DNA from 3 places in the Bacillus sp. FSL K6-0138 genome. Region 2 is predicted to be linked to each of the others. Evidence: riboswitches for the same ligand, from Rfam matches in the RefSeq annotation. Region 2 holds a riboswitch; each other region holds the start of a gene.
The links. A riboswitch is a leader RNA that binds a small molecule or an ion and turns the genes downstream of it on or off. The one in region 2 is predicted to bind S-adenosylmethionine.
Positions count from the first base shown of each region.

Region 1: linked by a shared signal. The riboswitch ahead of mtnK (S-methyl-5-thioribose kinase) and the one ahead of metK (methionine adenosyltransferase) in region 2 are both predicted to bind S-adenosylmethionine.
Region 3: linked by a shared signal. The riboswitch ahead of MHB78_RS17150 (methionine biosynthesis PLP-dependent protein) and the one ahead of metK (methionine adenosyltransferase) in region 2 are both predicted to bind S-adenosylmethionine.

Region 1 covers NZ_CP150286.1:3,100,768-3,108,029, forward strand. The annotation lists gene MHB78_RS16450 (pyridoxal phosphate-dependent aminotransferase) at 1-975, opposite strand, end outside; gene MHB78_RS16455 (carbon-nitrogen family hydrolase) at 1,070-1,849, shown strand; SAM riboswitch class I at 1,931-2,072, shown strand; gene mtnK (S-methyl-5-thioribose kinase) at 2,144-3,343, shown strand; gene mtnA (S-methyl-5-thioribose-1-phosphate isomerase) at 3,345-4,415, shown strand; gene MHB78_RS16470 (hypothetical protein) at 4,426-4,539, opposite strand; gene MHB78_RS16475 (methylated-DNA--[protein]-cysteine S-methyltransferase) at 4,628-5,125, opposite strand; gene MHB78_RS16480 (PAS domain-containing sensor histidine kinase) at 5,130-7,262, opposite strand, start outside.
Region 2 covers NZ_CP150286.1:1,199,831-1,207,092, reverse strand. The annotation lists gene MHB78_RS06695 (IS1182 family transposase) at 1-487, shown strand, start outside; gene asnB (asparagine synthase (glutamine-hydrolyzing)) at 524-2,422, opposite strand; gene metK (methionine adenosyltransferase) at 2,643-3,845, opposite strand; SAM riboswitch class I at 4,155-4,285, opposite strand; gene pckA (phosphoenolpyruvate carboxykinase (ATP)) at 4,480-6,063, shown strand; gene MHB78_RS06675 (DUF2584 domain-containing protein) at 6,105-6,347, opposite strand; gene MHB78_RS06670 (prolyl oligopeptidase family serine peptidase) at 6,402-7,175, opposite strand.
Region 3 covers NZ_CP150286.1:3,230,353-3,237,614, forward strand. The annotation lists gene MHB78_RS17125 (DUF3888 domain-containing protein) at 5-355, opposite strand; partial or broken gene MHB78_RS17130 (hypothetical protein) at 504-627, shown strand; tRNA gene MHB78_RS17135 (tRNA-Val) at 695-767, opposite strand; partial or broken gene MHB78_RS17140 (DUF819 family protein) at 882-1,142, shown strand; gene metC (cystathionine beta-lyase) at 1,201-2,379, opposite strand; gene MHB78_RS17150 (methionine biosynthesis PLP-dependent protein) at 2,376-3,494, opposite strand; SAM riboswitch class I at 3,559-3,676, opposite strand; gene MHB78_RS17155 (hypothetical protein) at 3,840-4,271, shown strand; gene MHB78_RS17160 (helix-hairpin-helix domain-containing protein) at 4,360-4,662, shown strand; gene MHB78_RS17165 (esterase family protein) at 4,843-5,565, shown strand; gene MHB78_RS17170 (YjcG family protein) at 5,631-6,140, shown strand; gene MHB78_RS17175 (GNAT family N-acetyltransferase) at 6,150-6,578, shown strand; gene MHB78_RS17180 (GtrA family protein) at 6,777-7,169, shown strand; gene galU (UTP--glucose-1-phosphate uridylyltransferase GalU) at 7,192-7,262, shown strand, end outside.

The DNA of each region.
Region 1 (7,262 bases), 1.9 Mb from region 2:
AAAAAAAGATCCTTCGGGCGCCACCGCCTCCCAGCCGATGCCGCGAACGGCTTCTATCCAGACGTTCCGCCTTTTTTCGTATCGTTCGTTTAGTTCCCTCACACAGCTCTGATCCGAAAGAAGCGCTGTGGCCGCGGCATCCTGAACCGCTTTAAAGAGGCTTACGTACATGTGATCCTGATAGAGGTTCAGCGCTTCGATCACAGAGGCGTTCCCGGCGGCAAATCCGACTCTCCATCCAGCCATATTGTACGTTTTGGAAAGCGTATAAATTTCGATCCCGGCGTCTTTTGCCCCGTCGGTTTGAAGGAAGCTGACCGGCCTTTTTCCGTCATAGCCGATCGCCCCGTAGGCGAAATCGTGGACAACGCAAATTCCGTGCGCTTTGGCGAGCTTGACCGTTTCTGCAAAAAACGCCGGCGTCGCCTGGGCTCCTGTCGGATTGTTCGGGTAGTTCAAATACATCAGCTTCGCTTTTTCCTTCACGATTGCCGGAATTCGGCCGTAATCAGGCAAAAAACGGTTTTCTTCCAAAAGCGGCATCGTTTCCATCTTCGCTTTCGCGAGCTCAACGCCTGACCAATAATCCGGATATCCCGGATCGGGAACAAGCACCGTGTCCCCCGGATTCAGCAGGCATTGCGGCAGCTCGACAAGCCCGGCTTTTCCCCCGAACAATACAGCGATTTCTTTTTCAGGATCGAGGGTAACGCCGTATTCCTTTTTGTAAAATTCGGCTGCCGCCTCTTTTAGTGAACGGCTGCCACGAAACGACGAATATTTGTGATTTTCGGGATTTCGGACCGCTTTCGTCATGGCATCTACAATGTGAGCCGGTGTCGGCTGATCCGGATTTCCCTGGCCGAGATTGATTACATCGCACCCGGCCGCAATTTTTTCATTCACCTTTTTAACCAAAGAAGCAAAAAACTGCTCCGGAAGCTGCTTCAATACATCAGAAAACTCAAATTTCATTTTTTTCACCCGCTTTGAAAAATTCTTGAAATGATAGTCCATCATCATATATTGTTAAAAGTAAAATGTAAAGTAAAAAATGAGGTGGCTCAAATTGAAATGGACGATCTCCTGCCTGCAATTCAATATATCGTACGGAAATCCTTCCGAAAATTTCAAAAAAGCGAGCCGGCTGATCGAAGCTGAAAGCCGGCGCTCGGACATCGTAATCCTTCCCGAGCTTTGGACGACGGGATATGATTTAAAACGTCTCGACGAAATCGGAGACGATGAAGGAGAGCAGACGAAAAAGTGGCTTCAGCAAACGGCAAAAGCGAACGATGTCCACATCGTGTGCGGCTCTGTCGCGGTTAAGAAAAAAAGCGGCGTGTACAATACGATGTACATCGCGGACAAACACGGACAACTCGTCAAAGAATACAGCAAAGCACACCTTTTTCAGCTCATGGATGAACATCTTTATTTATCTTCCGGATCAGCTGACGGCAGTTTTGAGCTTGAAGGCGTAAAAGCAGCGGGATTCATCTGCTATGACATCCGCTTTCCGGAATGGATCAGGAAGCACACCTCAAAAGGAGCCGGCATCATCTTTGTCTCAGCTGAATGGCCGCTGGCCCGCCTCGATCATTGGCGCGCTCTTTTGGCGGCGAGAGCGATCGAAAACCAGTGCTTTGTCGCAGCCTGCAATCGCTCCGGAAAAGACCCGGCAAACGAATTTGCGGGCCACAGCATGATCATCGACCCGCTCGGACACGTACTCTCAGAAGCCGGACGTGAAGACACGGTGATCAGAGCGGAAATTGATCTTGATGACATTGCAAAAACGAGGGGGCACATTCCGGTTTTCGAAGACATCCGCAAAGATTTATATTAAAAAGTATTGACAAAGAAACCGCGATGCTGGTAACATTTTCAGCAACTGACCGACTGAAATTTTAAAATTTTATATCGATTTCTCTTATCGAGAGTTGGGTGAAGGACTGGCCTAATGACCCCAACAGCAACCGACCGTAATACCATTGTGAAATGGGGCGCAAGTTTTGCGCCGCTAGGGCACGGTGCTAATTCCATCAGATTTGCATTCTGAGAGATAAGAGAGGCAGACACGACGATAAAGCCTCTTTCTCTCACTGAGAAAGAGGCTTTTTATTTTTTGGAGGGAACGAATATGACCGTAACGAAAACCGCTGTATACGAAACATTGACAGAAAGCTCCGCTGCTGCTCTTGCCGTCCGCCTCGGACTGTTTTCAAGCAAAAGCACCTTGACGTGCCGGGAAATCGGGGACGGAAACCTGAATCTTGTCTTCCATGTGTACGATAAAGAGCAGAACAAAGGGCTGATCATCAAACAGGCCGTGCCATATGCAAAGGTCGTCGGCGAAAGCTGGCCGCTGTCGCTCGACAGGGCAAGGATTGAAAGCAGCGCGCTGATCAGGCAGGCTGAACACGCCCCGCATCTTGTGCCGCAGGTTTATTATTCGGACACGGAGCTTGCCGTAACCGTGCTTGAAGACCTTTCAAGCTTGAAAATTGCAAGAAAAGGTCTGATCGAAGGCAAAAACTACCCGAATCTGTCGCGGGATATCGGAGAATTTCTCGGAAAAACCTTGTTTTATTCCTCCGATTATGCGCTCGATCCAGAAGTCAAAAAACGGCTTGCCAAGCAATTTGAAAATCCGGATTTATGCGATATCACGGAAAGCCTCGTGTTCACAGATCCTTTCTTGGATCATGAGACAAACGATTTTGAAGAGGAGCTTCGCGATGATGCGGAAAAGATATGGGCGGATGATGCGCTGAGGCTCGAAGCGGCGGCATTAAAAAAACGTTTCATCACCTCTCATGAAACGCTTATTCACGGTGACTTGCACACGGGCAGCATCTTCGCCGGAGATGCGGAAACAAAGGTAATCGATCCCGAATTTGCCTGTTTCGGGCCGATCGGTTTTGACATCGGACAGTTTATCGCCAACCTCTTGCTAAATGCGCTCGCCCGTGAAGAAGCGGAACGCCGCCCTTTATTCGCCCATGTGGAAACCGTATGGGAGACGTTCAGCAGAACGTTCAGCGAGGCGTGGGAAAAAGACGCCCTCTTCTCATACCGGAATGCGCCGGAATACCTTGAAGACACGCTGAAAAAAGCGTTTGAAGACGCAGCCGGCTTTGCCGGATGCGAAATGATCCGCCGGACGATCGGTCTGGCTCATGTGGCTGATCTTGAAACGATCGTTCCATTCAGCAGGCGGATCAGCCAAAAAAGGCTCGCCTTGAAAATCGGTTCAGCATTAATCAAAAAACGCAAAGAATACCGCACGCCGAAGGACTTGATCAATGCGTTTTTAGAACAAGCTTTTAGGAGTGAATGACATGTCAGAGCAATTCGCTGTGCCCCGCTCTGTGGAGTGGGAAGATACATCAGTCAAAATCTTAAATCAGCAAAAGCTGCCGGAAAAGACGGAATATCTTCATTTAACTACAAAGGAAGACATTTATGATGCGATCAAAACCTTGAAAGTCCGCGGCGCGCCTGCGATCGGAATCACTGCGGCTTTCGGTCTGGCTCTCTCTGCCCAAAGCATCGAAACAGAGGATGTATCCGAATTCCTTCGAGAAGTCAAAAACATAAAAGACAACTTGAACGAGGCAAGGCCGACGGCCGTCAATTTGTCATGGGCGCTCAAGCGGCTTGTGAAAAGCGCGGAAGGAGCGAAATCGGTCAATGAAGCAAAAACCGACCTCGTTCATGAGGCGATTCAGATCCAGATTGAAGATGAAGAAACGTGCCGTCAAATCGGACAAAATGCACTTCAGCTGTTTAAATCGGGCGATAACATCATGACGATCTGCAATGCGGGTTCGATCGCGACAAGCAGATACGGAACAGCGCTTTCCCCATTTTATCTGGCGAAAACAAAAGATCTCGATCTCCACATTTACGCATGCGAAACCCGTCCCGTTTTGCAGGGTGCACGCCTGACGGCATGGGAGCTGATGCAGGGCGGAATAGACGTCACGCTCATTACCGACAGCATGGCTGCCCACACGATGAAAGAAAAAAACATTTCGGCGGTCATCGTCGGAGCCGACAGGATCGCCAAAAACGGAGACACGGCAAACAAAATCGGGACGTACGGTTTGGCGATCTTAGCCAAAGCGTTTCAAATTCCGTTTTTCGTCGCCGCTCCTCTGTCAACCTTCGATCCATCGATATCAACCGGCGACGACATTCCGATTGAAGAACGCGATCCCGATGAAGTCAGACAAATCGCCGGTGCGCAAATCGCTCCGAAAGAGGTGCCCGTATTCAATCCGGCGTTTGATGTCACGCCCCATCATCTTATTTCCGGGATCATCACGGAAAAGGGGATCATCACCGACAGATTCGAAGAGGAAATCGACGCGCTGTTTTCTTCGGCTAAAACCGCTAAAGTCCTTTGATCAGGCTGCTTTAGCGGTTTTTTATCGATTGAATAATATCGTCTTTTTGTTCTTTCGTAAGGACATGCAGTTTGACGAACAATTCAGCGTACACTGCAACTTTTTGCGGGCGGATGAGTTTCATCTATTCGTCCTCCTTTTCACCGCGGCCAACATTTTTAGCTTAATAAAATGATATGTCGCAAGCGAAAAAAAGAAACGGCATGCGCCGATTATTTTCCTTTATACGGAATATTTTCGATCTCAAGCAAAATCGCTTTTTTGTCTGTTTCATTGCCGGCATAGCCGGTCAGCGTGTTGTTTTTTCCGATCACGCGGTGGCAGGGAATGAAAATCGGCAGCGCGTTCTTTTTATTCGCCTGGCCGATTGCGCGGACCGCTTTCGGATGGCCGATTGCCTCGGCAATGTCGGAATAGCTCCGCGATTCCCCGTAAGGAATGGAAAGCAGCGCTTCCCACACTTTTTTCTGGAAAACCGTCCCCTCTTGATGCATCGGAAGGGTGAACGCTTTCCGCTTTCCTCTGAAGTATTCCGTCAGCTGGCGTTTTGCAAGCTGCAATAACGCCGTTTCCTGATGTGCAAGATCAGGATCTTCCGCTTTCATGCTGTCCAATTCTTCTTTTTCAAAAATCAAGTGTGTAATATGTTCGTTTTGCTCGACAATGTATGCCTCTCCAAAAGGCGAGCTGACCTCGCTGTAAAAGCCCATAACGCTATAAAACCTCCTCTTCATGCTGCTGCCGGATCGGGAGGGTCAGGTGAAATGTCGTGCCTTTCCCTTCTTCGCTCTCGACCTCAATTTTTCCATTGTGTTCTTCGATTATTTTATAGCTGACCATAAGCCCAAGTCCAGTCCCCCGTTCTTTTGTCGTATAAAAAGGCTCCCCGAGCCGCTTCAATTTATCCTCCGTCATCCCGATCCCTTCATCTGTGAGCGACACGACGATATGGTCTCCGTCTTTCGGCCTGATTGACACGTAGACATTGCCGCCGTCAGGCATGACTTCGATTGCATTTTTCAAAATGTTGATGAATACCTGCTTGAGCTGATTCGGCTCGCAATAGATGAGGGGGATTTGGCCATTAGTGTCAAGGTGCATCTGAACGTTGTCCAGGTTTGCCTGTGCATGCAGAAGATCCATCGTGTCCTGCATGATTTTCACAATATCCTTTTTTTCGTACATGATCGCCTGCGGCTTTGCGAGAATCAGAAACTCGGTAATAATCGATTCAATCCGTTTTAATTCAGATGTGATCACATTGAAGTATAGGGAGTGTTCCTCTTGAATGCTTCCTTCTAACAGCTGGATAAATCCTTTTAAAGCGGTCATCGGGTTGCGGATTTCATGGGCGATTCCCGCCGCAAGCTCCCCGACGACATGAAGCGTGTCAGATTTGCGGAGCCGTTCTTCCAGCTCCTTTCGTTCCGTCACATCCCTGAGCATCGCCAGATTCATATTTTGGATGATATTTCGCTTAAATGAAAATTCTAAGATCCGGTTTTGGTCGGTTAACAGAAATGGAATGTCATTGTCCATTTCCTCCAAAGAAATGGCTTTTGCCGGAGAGGCTGCATTTTCTATTTGATATCCGGAGATGGCGTCAAGAAGATTTGCAGTTTTTAGCCGTTCAAGAGGAATGCTGAGAATGTTTCCGGCTTGCGGATTCGCATCGATAATGTCGTATCGGTTGTCGAAAAGAACGATCCCGTCCATTGATCCGTTGAAGACTTTCCTGAATTTCAGCTCGCTTTCCCGCAGCTCTTTTTCCATCCGCTTCCGGTCGCTCACATTTCGCAAAATCATTAAGCCCTGGCTGCCGAACATGATGCGCTTCGACGTGAACTCAAGTTCTTTATATTGCCCGTTCGCCATGCGGAACAGCAGCTCTGCCCTGATTTCCCCTTTTTCATCATATTGCTCTTGAATGAAAAGATACCGCTCATCGGATTTATCGATAAAATCTTTGATCCTTTTATGTAAAAGCTCTTCCATCGGCAGTTCGAAAATTTTGCAGGCCGACTGATTAGCCTTTACGATCCGGCCGTTATTGTTCAAAATAATGATCGCATCCATCGCATTTTCGAACACTTCCCGAAACCGCTCTTCGCTTTTAAACAGCTGTTTTTCCATCGACCGTTTTTCGGTGATGTCCCTCATGATCGACATATAAAAACCGTTTAAAATATTCGATGTAATCGTCAGCTCAAACAGCCTGTCTTTCCCGGACCTCAGCCGCACGGGCAGTTCGCCTTTAGCCTTTCCCTTCCTGAACAAAGCGCTCAAAATTTTGTCGAGCTTTCCGGCGTTTTCTGCGGAAACGAACTGCGAAAGTCTCAATTTGGACAGCTCGTCTTTTTCGATTTCGAAGCTTTGGCAAAACGATTGGTTGGCATCGATAAAACGGCCCTGATTGTCAAAGATCACGATGCCTTCAACAGCCCTGTGAAACAAATCCTTAAACAGCTTTTCATTGATCGTGCGTTCGCGCTCCAATATTTTTTTTGATGAAATATCCCTCATTACGACAAAAAAGCAATCATCCCTTATTCCTTTGTTCGCCGTAAACTCAATATATTTGACTGAGCCGTTATCCAACCTGATCGCGGCTTCTTTTTTCGTATATCCCCGCTTCAAAAACCGCTCGACGTTTTGCTCTAATTCTTCAGGCGGAACAGCGTGCAAAAAATCGAGCGCCGAACGGTTCAGCACGTTCTTTTTCTGGCTTTGCAAGATTTTGCAGGCGGCATCATTCGCCTGAACAATGTTCATTCGTTGATCCAAAATAAAAATAGCGTCCAGCGTTCCGTTGAACAGCAGTTCATACTGATACAAATCCGCCTTTAG
Region 2 (7,262 bases):
ATTTTATGATGTCTATATCTGCCCGCAAGACCATATTCTCTCCTATCGCACAACCAATCGGCAAGGTTATCGAGAGTATGCTTCAGATCCAAAACGATGTAAACCATGTCCATTACTACATACATGTACAGAAAGTAGAGATCATCGAAAGATGATTCACAGACATATCTGGCAGGATCATTTAGACGAAGCTGATCATCTTCGGCATACGGAAGAGAATAAACAAATCTATGCCAAACGTAAAGAGACGATCGAACGAGTTTTTGCCGATTTAAAACATAAGCATGGCCTGCGCTGGACAACCCTACGGGGAAAGAAAAAATTGTCCATGCAGGCGATGCTTGTTTTCGCTGCCATGAATCTGAAAAAGCTGGCGAATTGGACCTGGAAAGGTCCTAACCGCCAGCCTTCTGATCGAAATAATAGAATAAAATGGACAAAAACAGGTCGGATTTTAAAAATCCGACCTGTTTTGTCAACGGTCTGAAAGGTTTTCGATAAATCGAAAACCTTTTTCTTATGCTTATACGATAATGACTTCCTTCGGCTGATGGTTCAGCTCTTCAGGCACAAAGCGCTTTTCAACGAAAATGCTGTGCCAGATCATGAAGATGAGGACTGTCCAGATTTTGCGGCTGTTGTCCGCTTTGTTGGCGCAATGGTCTTCAAGAAGCTGCAGCACATAATCTTTATGAATATATGCATCTGTTTGACTCTCTTTAATAATGCCAACGGCCCAGTCATGCATTTCATTTTTCAGCCAGTGGCGGATCGGCACAGGGAAGCCCAGCTTTTTGCGGTTTAGCACGTGTTCAGGAACGATGCCTTCAGCCGCTTTTCTAAGCAGATACTTTGTCGTGCCGTTTTTCGTTTTGAGCTCTTCCGGAATTTTGGAAGCCGCTTCAAAGACGACTTTATCCAAGAACGGAACCCGGAGTTCAAGGGAATTGGCCATCGTCATTTTATCGGCTTTCAGCAAAATATCGCCGCGCAGCCACGTATGAATGTCGACATACTGCATTTTATTGATGTCGCTGTAAGACTTGCTTTCTTCAAAAAACGGCTTTGTCACATCACGGTATGTGATATGTTCGTCATATTGGCGAAGAAGCTTCGATTTCATGCCTTCTTCGAAAATCTTCGCATTGCCGATATATCTCTCTTCAAGAGGCGTGCATCCCCTCATTAAGAAGCTTTTCCCTTTCATGCCCTCAGGCATCGCGGACGCCACATAGAGAAGCATCTTTTTCAAAGGAGACGGAATCCGTTCGAACGGCTTTAATGACAGAGGCTCGCGGTAAATGTTATATCCGCCGAAAAGCTCATCAGCCCCTTCTCCGGACAAGACGACCGTCACTTGTTTTTTCGCTTCCTTAGCGACAAAATACAAAGGAATCGCCGCAGGATCTGCAAGCGGGTCATCCAAATGCCAGACGATCTTCGGAAGCTCGTTCATGTACTCTTCAGGCGAAATGACCGTGCTGAAGTTTTCCAGACCGAGCTTTTCGGCGGTCTCTTTCGCCACGTCGACTTCACTGAAGCCTTCATGTTCAAAACCGACCGAGAACGTTTTTAAATTTGGATGAAATTGCTTGGCAACGGACACGATAAAGGAAGAATCGATACCGCCTGAAAGGAATGAACCGACAGGCACGTCGCTTCTCATATGTACTTTCACGGAATCAAAAATGGCGTCCCTTACCTCTTGGACAAGCTTGTCCTCGTCCGTCTGCACAGGCTTAAATTGGACTTTCCAGTACGTTTTAAATTGAATGTCTTCATTCGGCCGGATCGTAAACTGCTGGCCCGGCTCCACTTTCTGCACCTTTTGATCAAGCGTTTCAGGTTCAGGAACAAATTGGAATGAAGCATACTGCTGAAGCGCCTTTTCATTAAATTCCACATCGGCGCTGACAGGCATCAGGCTTTTTCTCTCTGATGCGAAGTAGACATGTCCGTCCGTTTTCGTAAAATAGAGCGGTTTGATTCCAAACGGATCGCGCGCGCCGTACAGAAGCTGCTCTTGTTTATCCCAGATCAAAAATGCGAACATTCCCCGCAGCTTTGCTGCCGCTTCTTGTTTGTAATGGCGGTATGTCGCAAGAAGAACTTCCGTATCGGAATCAGTCTTAAATTCATAGCCTTTTGAGATCAGTTCTTCCTTAAGCTCTATATAGTTATAGATTTCTCCGTTAAAAATAATCCAGTATGAATCATCTTCATATGACAGAGGCTGTCCCCCGTTTTCCACATCGATGATGCTCAGTCTTCTAAATCCGAAGCCTACATGTTCATCATGATAATACCCATCATCGTCCGGACCGCGGTGTACAATCATTTCGTTCATTTGCTTAATTAATTCTTCCTGGGCTGCTGTCTCGGATGATGGGCGATGATTGAATACCCCTACAAATCCACACATAGTATTGCCTCCGATTGTTTAAGATTTCGAAGCAGACTGTATCTGCTGCTTTATTAGACATGTGTTTAAAGAAAAACGTTTCAAAAAACCTGAAAAATGTTCACATTAGAATCCTTGTTTTCTAACAAAAAACGATAGTCAATCTGGATATTTTTCAAGTTTCAAAACCCGCTTATTTTTGCCATCAAAAACAAAGCCGCTTGTGTAAGCGGCTATGCGATTATTCCCCTAACGCCTCTTTGCGCAATTGATCTGCTTTATCTGTGCGCTCCCAAGGCAGATCAAGATCAGGGCGTCCAAAATGTCCGTAAGCTGCCGTTTGTTTATAGATCGGACGGCGCAAGTCAAGCATTTTGATAATGCCGGCAGGTCTCAAATCAAAGTTTTTGCGAACCACGTCGATCAATTTCTCTTCGCTGGCTTTGCCGGTGCCGAACGTATTGACTGAAATGGATACAGGCTGTGCGACGCCGATCGCATAAGCAAGCTGCACTTCGCATGAATCAGCAAGCCCTGCTGCCACGATGTTTTTCGCCACATATCTCGCTGCATAAGCCGCGGATCTGTCGACTTTGGTCGCGTCTTTTCCGGAGAACGCTCCGCCGCCGTGGCGCGCGTATCCGCCGTATGTGTCAACAATGATTTTTCGTCCTGTCAAGCCTGCGTCGCCTTGCGGTCCTCCGATGACAAAGCGGCCTGTCGGGTTAATAAAATATTTTGTGTTTTCATCGATCAGGTCTTGCGGAACAACCGGGTTAATCACATGTTCTTTCAGATTGCGCTGAATCTGTTCCAGCGAAATTTCCGGATGGTGCTGCGTAGAAATAACGATCGTATCGATGCGGACCGGTTTGTTATTCTCATCATATTCGACGGTCACCTGCGTCTTTCCGTCCGGGCGCAAGTATGGAAGAATTTCCTCTTTGCGAACTTCGGTCAAACGGCGGGACAGTTTGTGAGCAAGAGAAATCGGCAGAGGCATGAGCTCTTTTGTTTCATTGCACGCAAAACCGAACATCAGGCCTTGGTCACCGGCTCCGATCGCTTCGATTTCAGCGTCGCTCATCGCTCCTTCACGTGCTTCAAGCGCCTGGTCAACCCCCATCGCAATATCCGGAGACTGCTCATCTATCGACGTCAACACCGCGCACGTTTCTGCGTCAAAGCCGTATTTTGCGCGCGTGTATCCAATTTCTTTAATCGTTTCACGAACCGTTTTCGGGATATCCACGTACGTGGATGTCGTGATTTCACCGCTTACCAGCACCAAGCCGGTCGTCACAGATGTTTCGCATGCAACGCGGGCATTCGGATCTTTCTTTAAAATTTCGTCTAATATACTATCCGAAATCTGATCGCAAATTTTGTCCGGATGTCCCTCCGTAACTGACTCTGATGTAAATAACCGACGATTTTTGCTCATGTATGTTTCCTCCTGTATATGAAGATCAGCCGTGATCTTAAGGTATGATACGGAACTCGTCTCTCTTAATTATATGACGATACTCGGGCTTCATACTCTCTCGTCTGAAAGGCTTCGCTAATCGGGACGCCAAGCCGTCTATGGAAAGAGGCTTTTCCAGCGTCTCCTATTGCCCGGATACTCGGCCAAAACCTTTCACTTTTATGTGAAAAACGCCCAGTACCTTCCTCCTGAAGGCATGATTTTTTATGCAATAAAAAAACCTTTTCCTGTTCGCTGAGGAAAGGGTCTGGTAGTGCGTGCCTTTCACTCTTATCGCTCAAGGTATGTCAAAACCTTGCATCAGGTTAGCACCGTAGTTGTCTCGAAACTGTGATGATGAAGAGAAACCGGTTGCTGGGCTTCATTGGGCCTGTCCCTCCGCCAGCTCGGGATAAGAGTATCCGCTCAATGAAATATCTTATCTTAAAATGACTTGTCATGTCAATATAAGCAGAAATAAATTTGCACACCGTACATAAAGAAAAAACCCGCACGAAATTTGATAAACAGTATAGACTATAAGAACAAATGTGTTATACTAATTCTACATTAATGTTATACACATTAAATAACACGCAAAGGAAGGTTTTTTATGAACTCTGTAGATGCAACGAACGATTTGCAAACGTTATTGTCAGGCAAAAACGTTCAATTTAATTTATCCGTTCCCCATTTGGTTGAAAAGGTTCTTGAGCGGAAAGAGGGAATTTTGACATCATCCGGAGCCGTGCGCGCGACGACCGGTACATATACCGGCCGCTCTCCGAAAGACAAATTCATCGTAGAAGAAAAAAGCACAAAAGAGAAGATCGACTGGGGCGCGGTGAATCAGCCGATTTCGGAAGAAGCTTTTGACCGCCTTTACACAAAAGTCGTCAGCTATTTAAAGGAGCGCGAGGAACTGTTTGTATTTGAGGGGTTTGCGGGTGCAGACGAAAAATACCGGCTTCCGATTACTGTCGTCAACGAATTTGCGTGGCATAACCTGTTCGCAAGACAGCTGTTCATCAGACCTGACGGCCGCTCCCGGCAAGCGGCTGAAGAGCCTTTTACGATTCTTTCGGCGCCGAATTTCAAAGCCGATCCGCTGATCGACGGCACCAAATCGGAAACGTTCATCATCGTATCGTTTGAAAAGCGCACCATCTTAATCGGGGGCACAGAATACGCCGGAGAAATGAAAAAATCGATTTTCTCCATTATGAACTACCTTCTTCCCGAACGAAACATTTTGCCGATGCACTGTTCTGCCAACATTGGCGAAGAAGGCGGCACAGCCCTCTTCTTCGGCTTATCCGGGACGGGAAAAACGACGCTGTCCGCAGATCCGAACCGCAGGCTGATCGGAGACGATGAACACGGCTGGTCAAGTACGGGAATCTTCAATATTGAAGGCGGCTGCTATGCAAAATGCATACATTTAAGCGAAGAAAAAGAGCCGCAGATTTACCGGGCGATCCGCTTCGGCTCCGTCCTGGAAAATGTCGTTGTTGACGATGCGACCGGGGAGCCGGACTATGATGATGCATTTTATACGGAAAACACGAGAGCGGCCTATCCGATAGATGCGATCGATAACATCGTACTGCCAAGTATTGCAGGACATCCGCAGACGATTGTATTTTTAACGGCAGATGCGTTCGGCGTGCTGCCTCCGATCAGCAAGCTGACGAAAGAGCAGGCGATGTACCATTTCTTGAGCGGATATACGAGCAAGCTTGCCGGAACAGAACGCGGCATCACCTCTCCTGAAGCGACCTTCTCAACGTGCTTCGGTTCGCCGTTCCTTCCGCTTCCTGCTCACGTTTACGCGGAAATGCTCGGCAAGAAAATTGACGAACACGGTGTCAGCGTGTTCCTTGTCAACACAGGATGGACCGGCGGAGGCTACGGAGTCGGGAAAAGAATGAGCCTGGCTTACACGAGGGCAATGGTGCGCGCGGCAATCGAAGGGGATTTGGACAACGCCGAGATGAGAACGGACCGGATTTTCGGCCTGCATACGCCGATCCACGTTCCAGGCGTTCCTGACCAGGTGCTCGATCCGGCGAAGACGTGGGCGGATGAAAAGGAGTACGAAGAAAAAGCGAGCCAGTTGGCAAATGAGTTCAAAAAGAACTTCAAAAAGTTTTCCAATACGGGAGACCTCGAAAAAACGGGAGGCCCTCTAGTTTAACGATAAAGCCAAGGTCGCGGACAGCGCCTTGGCTTTTATGTTTAATTCGTCGAGTTTAAAGAAACGAGTCTATATGTTAAATGAGTGCGCCCTTCCGACCATTCCAGGCGCTCCGCATGGGCGGTTCCCGTCACATCGCCGTTCTTCGTCTTTTTGACTTCTATCGGCACATGAAGAGGGTAAACACGATAGCCTTCTTTTTCAAGTGTAAATACATTTTCCTCTACCCGCGTTTCTTTTCCTTTCGTGACGATCATCGTATTAAATTCAACAGGCATTCCCATCAGAAAATCCCCCTCCTTTTTATCTGTCAGCATTAGTTTACCATAACTTGTCCATTACCTGCTTTTCATCCATTGCGCAAGGTCCCTTACAATCCGCCTGTTCTCCTTGGGGGGAAAGTAATGGGTGAACTGATTGAAATACCATGTTTCGACCGGCTTTTTTTGACTGATCAATTCCCGTTCGAGGTGTCTCGCGTGCTCAATCGAAACATTCTCATCCTTTGCACCGTGGATGAGCAGCACCGGCGCTTCGATGCTGCCGATTTTGTCAAACGGCGTCCTCCGCCCGTACGCTTCCGGCACTTTCTCCGGCGTACCTCCAATGACCCGTTTCATCATTCTCCGCAGGTCTTTGCGCTCGCGGTAAGTCAAGGCCATATCGCTGACCCCTCCCCAGGAAACGAATGAAGCGGCGGCAGATCCCATTTCTATCGCCGTTAAAATGCCCATGATCCCGCCTCTTGAAAACCCGAAAATGTGAACCCGCCGATCGTTCACAAGCTCGTGGTTCTGAAGAAGGCGAAAAGCGGCAAATGCATCTTCTCTATCGTCTCCGGCAAAATCTTCATTGCCCTCACCGCCCTGGTTTCCTCTGTAGTACGGCGCAAAAACGACAAACCCTTGCGAAGCAAATTGGACGATTCGTCCGGGCCTGACCATCCCGACATTTTTGATCCCGCCCCGCAAATACAAAAATCCGTCATAGCGGCCGGGAGCAGCCGGTTCAGCCAGCAGCCCCTTGACCTTGAGCCCCTGCGACAAATAGGTGACGGAAAACAGGCGAATCCGTTTATTCGGAGACGGGAACCTCCTTTTTTCTATCCACATGTATGGCTCACCTCTGATAATCCGCAGTCGTCCCTCACACCTGTTTTGCATTTAACATAAACTATTTTATGCCGAAAGCAACCGAAA
Region 3 (7,262 bases), 2.0 Mb from region 2:
CTTGTCAATATTTCACACCATCTGGTTTAATTCTAAAGGTCAGCTCCTCAATTGTTTCAGGTGGGTGATGAGGACCAGTGAAAGTTCTGTATTGAACCTTTACTATAAAATCGAATGAACCATCATTTATTCTTTTCTCATCTTCTGTTCTCCCCATGTTCACACGTTCAATGGATATTATTTTTGCATCATATAACCCATAGCTTTGTTTAATGACTTTGCTTGCATAAGGATATAATAAGGTGAGAAATGCATCATACATATCTTTGTTGTTAATATTCTGAGCTTCCAGATGAACAGAATTCAGAAATGAGAGCACGATGCAAATACAAGCAACAAAAAAAGTTTTTCTCAATAGTCCGACCTCCCGAATGAATATGAACAAAAATAACTTTTCCATTTCTAATTCAGTTATTCAGAAGGGAAATTGAGTAAAAAAGTGAATTTAGGGATTAATCGTGACAAAAGATGAAAAGAAAAAAGAGGTATAAAAAAAGTATAGGATGGAGGGTGAGAAAACGGAGACAAGAGCAGGAAGATGACAAAAACTATACTAAAGAAGTTGTCATTGCCGTAACATTTGTTGTATTGTTTATTTTCTTTTTTTATACTCTTCAGGGCTTTTAACATATTAACCTGAAAAAGGTTATCAGAAATAGAAAAAAATAACCCTTGCTGCGCAAGGGTTTTCGTATGATTCCGACTGGGCTCGAACCAGCGACCTCTACCCTGTCAAGGTAGCGCTCTCCCAGCTGAGCTACGGAATCATGATGTGTTTCACTGGGTATTTGTCTTACTGACAAGTTCTATTATATGCAGTTTATATCGTTTCGTCAACTACTTTTTTTCAAAATGTTTATTTTGTATGGATCAGCCGCCGTCTTCAGATCATTCTAATGAATGCCCGCTTCTTTTGGGGTTTGTTTTTGTCGTTGTGATGACGAATCTCACTCGTTTCATTGGCCGCGGGCAAGGTGCTCCGTTTTCTGCTCGAAGAAATCCTGTTAGCCTGCAACGCATCAGGCGGAGATCTGACGACAGCGGCGGTGATGGAAATCGCCAAAGGCTGTCGCCCCGATCCTGCTCATCGGGGTGTTCGGCTATCTCATCGGCAATATGTCGGGACCTTGATCGGAAACTGATTTTCCGGCCTCTGAAAACGGCAAAGAAGCCGGGGTTTTTCCCCGGCTTTCTGTAAAGCTATGACGAATGGGCGAGCGTGCCTGATGCGGCTTGCAAGGCGTGGGCAAAATCCGCCTGTAAGTCGTCTGCATGTTCCACGCCGACGCTGAGCCTTAAAAGACCGTCGGTAATCCCCCGTTTTTCCCGCTCTTCTTTCGGCATTGCGGCATGCGACATTTTCGCCGGATATGAAAGAATCGACTCGACTGCGCCTAAGCTGACGGCGAAGACCGGGAGCGTGACATGTTCGACGAGCGTTTTGACGGCTGCGGCATTCTCGAGTTCAAATGAGAGCACCGCCCCGGCGCCGTTTGACTGGTGCTTATGCACACAGGCGCCCGGATGTGAAGAAAGTCCTGGATAATACACCCGCTTGACAGCCGGATGTTTTTCAAAAAATTCGGCGAGCTGCCGGGCCGTTCTGCTTGCTTTTTCAAGGCGGACCTGGAGCGTTTTTAATCCCCTGAGCACGAGCCAGCAGTCCTGGACGCCGAGAACAGCTCCGAACGAATTTTGCAGTTTATAAAGCGCTTCGCCGAGTTTTTTGTCCTTGACGACGGCAAGCCCTGATAAGACGTCGCTGTGCCCGCTTAAAAATTTTGTCGCGCTGTGCAGCACGACATCAACCCCAAGCTCAAGCGGCCGCTGAAGCGCCGGGGTCATGAACGTGTTGTCAAGGAATGTCAGGCAGCCGTGCGCTTTTGCAAGCTTGACGACGCCTCTGATATCCGTAATCCCGAGCGTCGGATTTGAAGGTGTTTCAAGGTAGATGACTTTTGTGTTTTCCTTGATGTTTAAGGCAATTTCATTCAGATCGGTCATATCGACGAATGTATGCTCAATGCCGAAGCGGCTCAGCACCTCTGTAATCATCCGGTATGTGCCCCCGTACACATCTTTTGTGACAAGAACGTGATCCCCTTTTGACAAAAGCAAAAAGGCGGTAGAGATGGCGGCCATTCCCGAAGAAAAAGCAAAGCCGCGCGTCCCGCCTTCAAGCTCTGCGATCGCGTCTTCAAGCGCTTTTCTCGTCGGGGTTCCGGAACGGCTGTAATCGTATTCGCCAAACTGGTTAAAAGACGCCTGGTGAAAGGTCGATGCATGCTGGATCGGCACGCTGACTGCTCCGGTCGCCGCATCCGTTTTCGCCTGGTTGTGTACGAGTTTTGTTTCGAGCGTCCAGTTACCCTTCGTCATGCCTGCACTGCCTCCTCTTTTACTTTTTGCAATGCCTGCTTCAGGTCATGCTTCAAGTCGGATACGTGTTCGATTCCGACGGAAAAGCGCAGCAGCCTGTTGCAGACGCCGCCGGCGATCCGGATGTCCTCAGGGATATCCATATGGGTCTGCGTCGCCGGATACGTGATAAAGCTTTCCACCCCGCCGAGGCTTTCGGCAAAGCAAATCGTTTGCAAGCTTTTCAAAAACGGGTTGACCCATTCTTCCTTTTGAACGCGGAATGACAGCATGCCGCCCCTTCCCGGGTAAAGAACGTCTGCAACTTCTTCCTGCTCCTCTAAAAATGAGGCGAGCTCCCGGGCGTTTTCCTCGTGCTGCTTCATTCTGAGGGCGAGCGTTTTCATCCCTCTCATCAAGAGCCACGAATCAAACGGGGACAAAACCGCGCCGATCGCGTTTTGATGCTGAAACATTTCCTCTGACAGCTCTTCTCCTTTCGCGACAACGAGCCCTGCCAATAGGTCGTTGTGTCCGCCGAGGTACTTTGTTGCACTGTGAATGACAAGATCGGCGCCAAGTTCAATCGGCCGCTGCAATACCGGAGTGTAAAACGTATTGTCGACAATCAGCAGCAAGTCGTGCTCCTTGGCGATTTTCGCGACTTTTTTGATATCGGTTTCCTTCATTAACGGATTTGTCGGAGTTTCTACAAAAAGGGCCTTTGTGTTTTCCGTAATTTTTGACTTGATACAGTCTTCGTCTGAAAAATCGTCGTACAAAAAGCGCAGCCCGTATTTTTTCCATTCGTTTTCAAACAGGCGGTATGTCCCTCCGTACAAATCCGAGGAAACGATCAGTTCGTCTCCGCTTTGAAACAGCGCCATAATCGTTTGAATGGCGGCCATGCCGGAGCTGAACGCAAAGCCGCGCGTCCCTCCCTCAAGCTTTGCGATCGCGTCTTCGACAAGCTGTCTTGTCGGATTTTTTGTACGAATATAGTCAAACCCCGTGGATTCTCCGATTCCTCTGTGCCTGTAAGCGGAGGAGAAATAAACCGGGGGATTGACGGTTCCTGTTATTTCATCACTGCGGTTTCCGATTTGCGCCAGTGTTGTTTGTACATGTTCAGTCATATGACACCATCCTTTAAAAAGTAAAAACCCCTTCTTCATAAGAAGAAGGGGTATTATTCGCTTCTTCTTATCTTCCAAGCATAACGCTTGCTGGATTTAGCACCTTGGTGCACTGACATCGTCAAGTGCAACAGGTTGCTGAGGTTTCAAAGGGCCAGTCCCTCCACCTCTCGTGATAAGAAAGTGTTTAATTTTCTGATTGTTCTTTACTTTACCCCAATTCAGGAGAATTTTCAAGAGTCTTTTTTCAATCTTTATGCAGGCAGTTTTGGCGTCCCTTTCCCCATAAGTTTAAGTACAAGATACAGCTTAGCTTATGATACATTTAAATAAAGAGGTGATAAAATGATAGAAATCATTTATGGTACGGATGCCCTCGAAGGCTCTTGTTACATAGAGATTCTTCCGGATAAATACCGGGGCAAGTGTTGGAACACGTCTTCGATTTACTTTACAGGAGACAACTTCGGCTATATGATGCCAGCCTTTGAAAAGTGCTATAAACCATTCGATTATTTTGCTTTCAATGAAATGGATACAGATACTTGGAAGTTGATTATGAAGGAATTGGAAGTAATGAAGCAAAATTTAATCAATGATCCCGACCCGCATTCATTGAAAGATGTTTTAGGGTTTCCGTTCGTTTACTCGGAGGAAGAGTTTTTGGAAAACCATCAAGCAAACATCAAACAGCTGATCTCAATGATCTCCGAATTTCAAACGTGGATAGAGGAAAAAAGCGATTCAACTCAGTTTATATCCGTGTTAGGAATGTAAAAGAGGTGAATATATAAAACTCCCTTTGACAAATCATGAACGGGCCAACTTAAGGGCAGCCAAGATAAAATTAAAAGATACGGCAGAGATGGAGATTGCAGACCTTGCCAAGACGCTCGGCTCCCCTCTAGATCGGGCGGAATACATAAAAGCGCTCGCCCAGTTTCAAACGGTTCCTTCAATTGGGCCGAAGATGGCCCAATGTGCCGTTGATCTCGGCTTTTATTCTCTTGATGACATAAAGAATGAAACAGGCGCTGATTTGCTAAACCGTTTGGAAGAACTTAAAGGCTGCTGGGAAGACCCTTGTGTAGAGGATTCCTTGCGATGCATCGTCCATCACGCCAATCATCGTGGCAGCGACAAAAACTGGTGGGACCTTCACTGCTGACAGAAAAAGATACCGTGAACAATACGGCTATCCTGCGGAAAGACCTTCCGCCCCCTGCTATGAGAAGAATAGCTGAAACTATGGAACCCGCTGAAAATGACACTTAAAAAGAGAATTTTCGCGCCATTCGTGATACAATGTATGGAAACGTTAACAACCTACTTTCTGGAGGAGTTCATCTTGGCCATAAAAACAGGAGTCATTCAGGAAAAAACGCTTTTTTCGGAAGAGCTTGGCGAAGAAATGGAGCTTTTGGTTTATTTGCCAGCCAGCTATTCCCCGCTCTACAAATATCACGTTATCATCGCACAGGATGGTCACGACTATTTCCGCCTGGGGCGCATCAGCCGGCAGATCGAAGAGCTGATAAAAAACGGCGAAATCGAACGGTGCATCGTGATCGGCGTCCCTTACAAAAACGTGCAGGAAAGAAGGCGTACATACCATCCGGAGGGAACGAAATTTGAAGCTTATAAACGCTTTTTGGCCCATGAACTGGTTCCTTTCACAGACCGCGAGTATCCGACATATCAAGTCGGATCGGGCAGGACGCTGATCGGCGATTCCCTCGGGGCGACGGTCTCCCTCATGACAGCTCTCGAGTATCCGAATATGTTTGGAAACGTCATCATGCAGTCACCTTACGTCGACAGTCATGTGCTCGAAAAAGTTGCGGATGCCGATTCCCTGCAGCTCATTTCGATCTATCATCAAATCGGCACAAAAGAAACCGCGGTCAAAACGACAGACGACCAGATACTCGATTTCACAGCTCCTAATGAACAGCTGAAAGAACTGCTTCAAAAAAAGAACACGAACTATCACTTTGAAACATTCGACGGAGACCATAAATGGACATACTGGCAGCCGTTAATCACGCCCGCTTTAAAAAAAATGCTCTAGCTCTCCGAATAAAAGCCTTTCTTTGTTATACTAAGACCATACAAATTGTCTAAGGAGGGAACAAAATGAAATACGGTATTGTGTTATTTCCATCAAAAAAACTTCAGGACATTGCAAATTCCTACCGGAAACGCTATGATCCGAATTACGCCTTAATCCCGCCTCATCTCACATTAAGAGCGCCATTTGAATCGTCCGAAGAAGACATCGGCAAAGTCGTTGCACACCTGAGGGAGCTTTCAAAAGAGATGGCGCCGGTCACACTGAAGATTACAAAGTTCAGCTCTTTTGCCCCGGTTAATAACGTAATTTATATGAAAGCGGAACCGACACGGGAATTAACCGAGCTGCACGAAAAAATGTACAGCGGCGTTTTGGAAGGCAAACCGGAGTATGCGTTTGTTCCCCATGTGACGATTGCCCAAAACCTTTCCGATGATGAGCACTCCGATGTGCTTGGAACGCTGAAAATGCAAGACGCGACCCACGAAGAAGTCATCGACCGCTTTCACCTGCTTTATCAGTTGGATAACGGCTCTTGGACCGTCTATGAAACATTTATTTTAGGAGTGTGAAGAATACAAGTGGAACCCGTCATCGTCAAGAATGATCAGCAGCTAAAAGACGCTTTTTTCGTTAGAACGGAAGTGTTTATCAAAGAACAAAACGTATCACCTGAAGAAGAAATGGATCATCTTGATCAGGAATCTTCACATCTCGTCATCTATGACGGAAAAGAACCGGTCGGTGCCGGCCGCCTTCGCATCGTTGACGGCTATGGAAAGCTTGAGAGAATCTGCGTCTTGCAAAACTACCGCTCTTTGGGCGTCGGCAACCTGATCATGGAGGCGCTCGAAAACGAAGCAAAAAAACTGGGAGCCTCCCAATATATGCTGAACGCTCAGACACAGGCCGTCCCTTTTTACGAAAAACACGGCTACCGTGTCGTTTCCGAAGAATTTTTAGACGCGAATATACCGCACGTCAAAATGGTTAAAGGCCAGCATCTGTAGGCGCCGGGTGCGCTGTATTACAGAACCGTTCCATCCGAGATGGAGCGGTTTTTCTTTTCCCCTCTCCCCATTTTTCATAGTTTGTTCATCTTTTGTTTCACGTTTATTCAACATTATCATGTAAGGTTATTTGTAAGTTTTAGAAACGGCCGAAAACAGCCCGTTTCTTCGGTTGGGAGGTAAACATCGAATGCCGTTATGAAAAAGAAACTCATTACATTGCTGCGCTTCGGCACCGTCGGAATCGGAAACACGCTCATTGATTTCGGAGTATTTTTCCTGCTTACGGCGCTGAACGTCCCCTACCTGATTGCACAGGTTTGTTCATATACGGCCGGCATCTTAAACAGCTATATCTGGAATCGGACGTGGACATTTCGGGTAAAAGAAAAAGTCCGCGGGCAGGAGATCATCCGCTTCCTCATCATCAACCTGGCAGCTTCAGGAATCACCTTTCTGCTGCTGTACGGCCTTCAAAAAGCGGGCCTGTCCCTCGTTTCCAGCAAAGTGACTGCAACGGTCGGAGGAATGGTGATCAATTTTATCGGGAACCGCCTTTGGGTGTTTCAGGAGCCGGAAATAGATTCATAAGAATACAAATGTATAGGAGTGAATAATGATGAAAATAAAAAAAGCCGTCATTCCCGCTGCTGGATTAGGAACAAGATTTTTGCCGGCGACAAA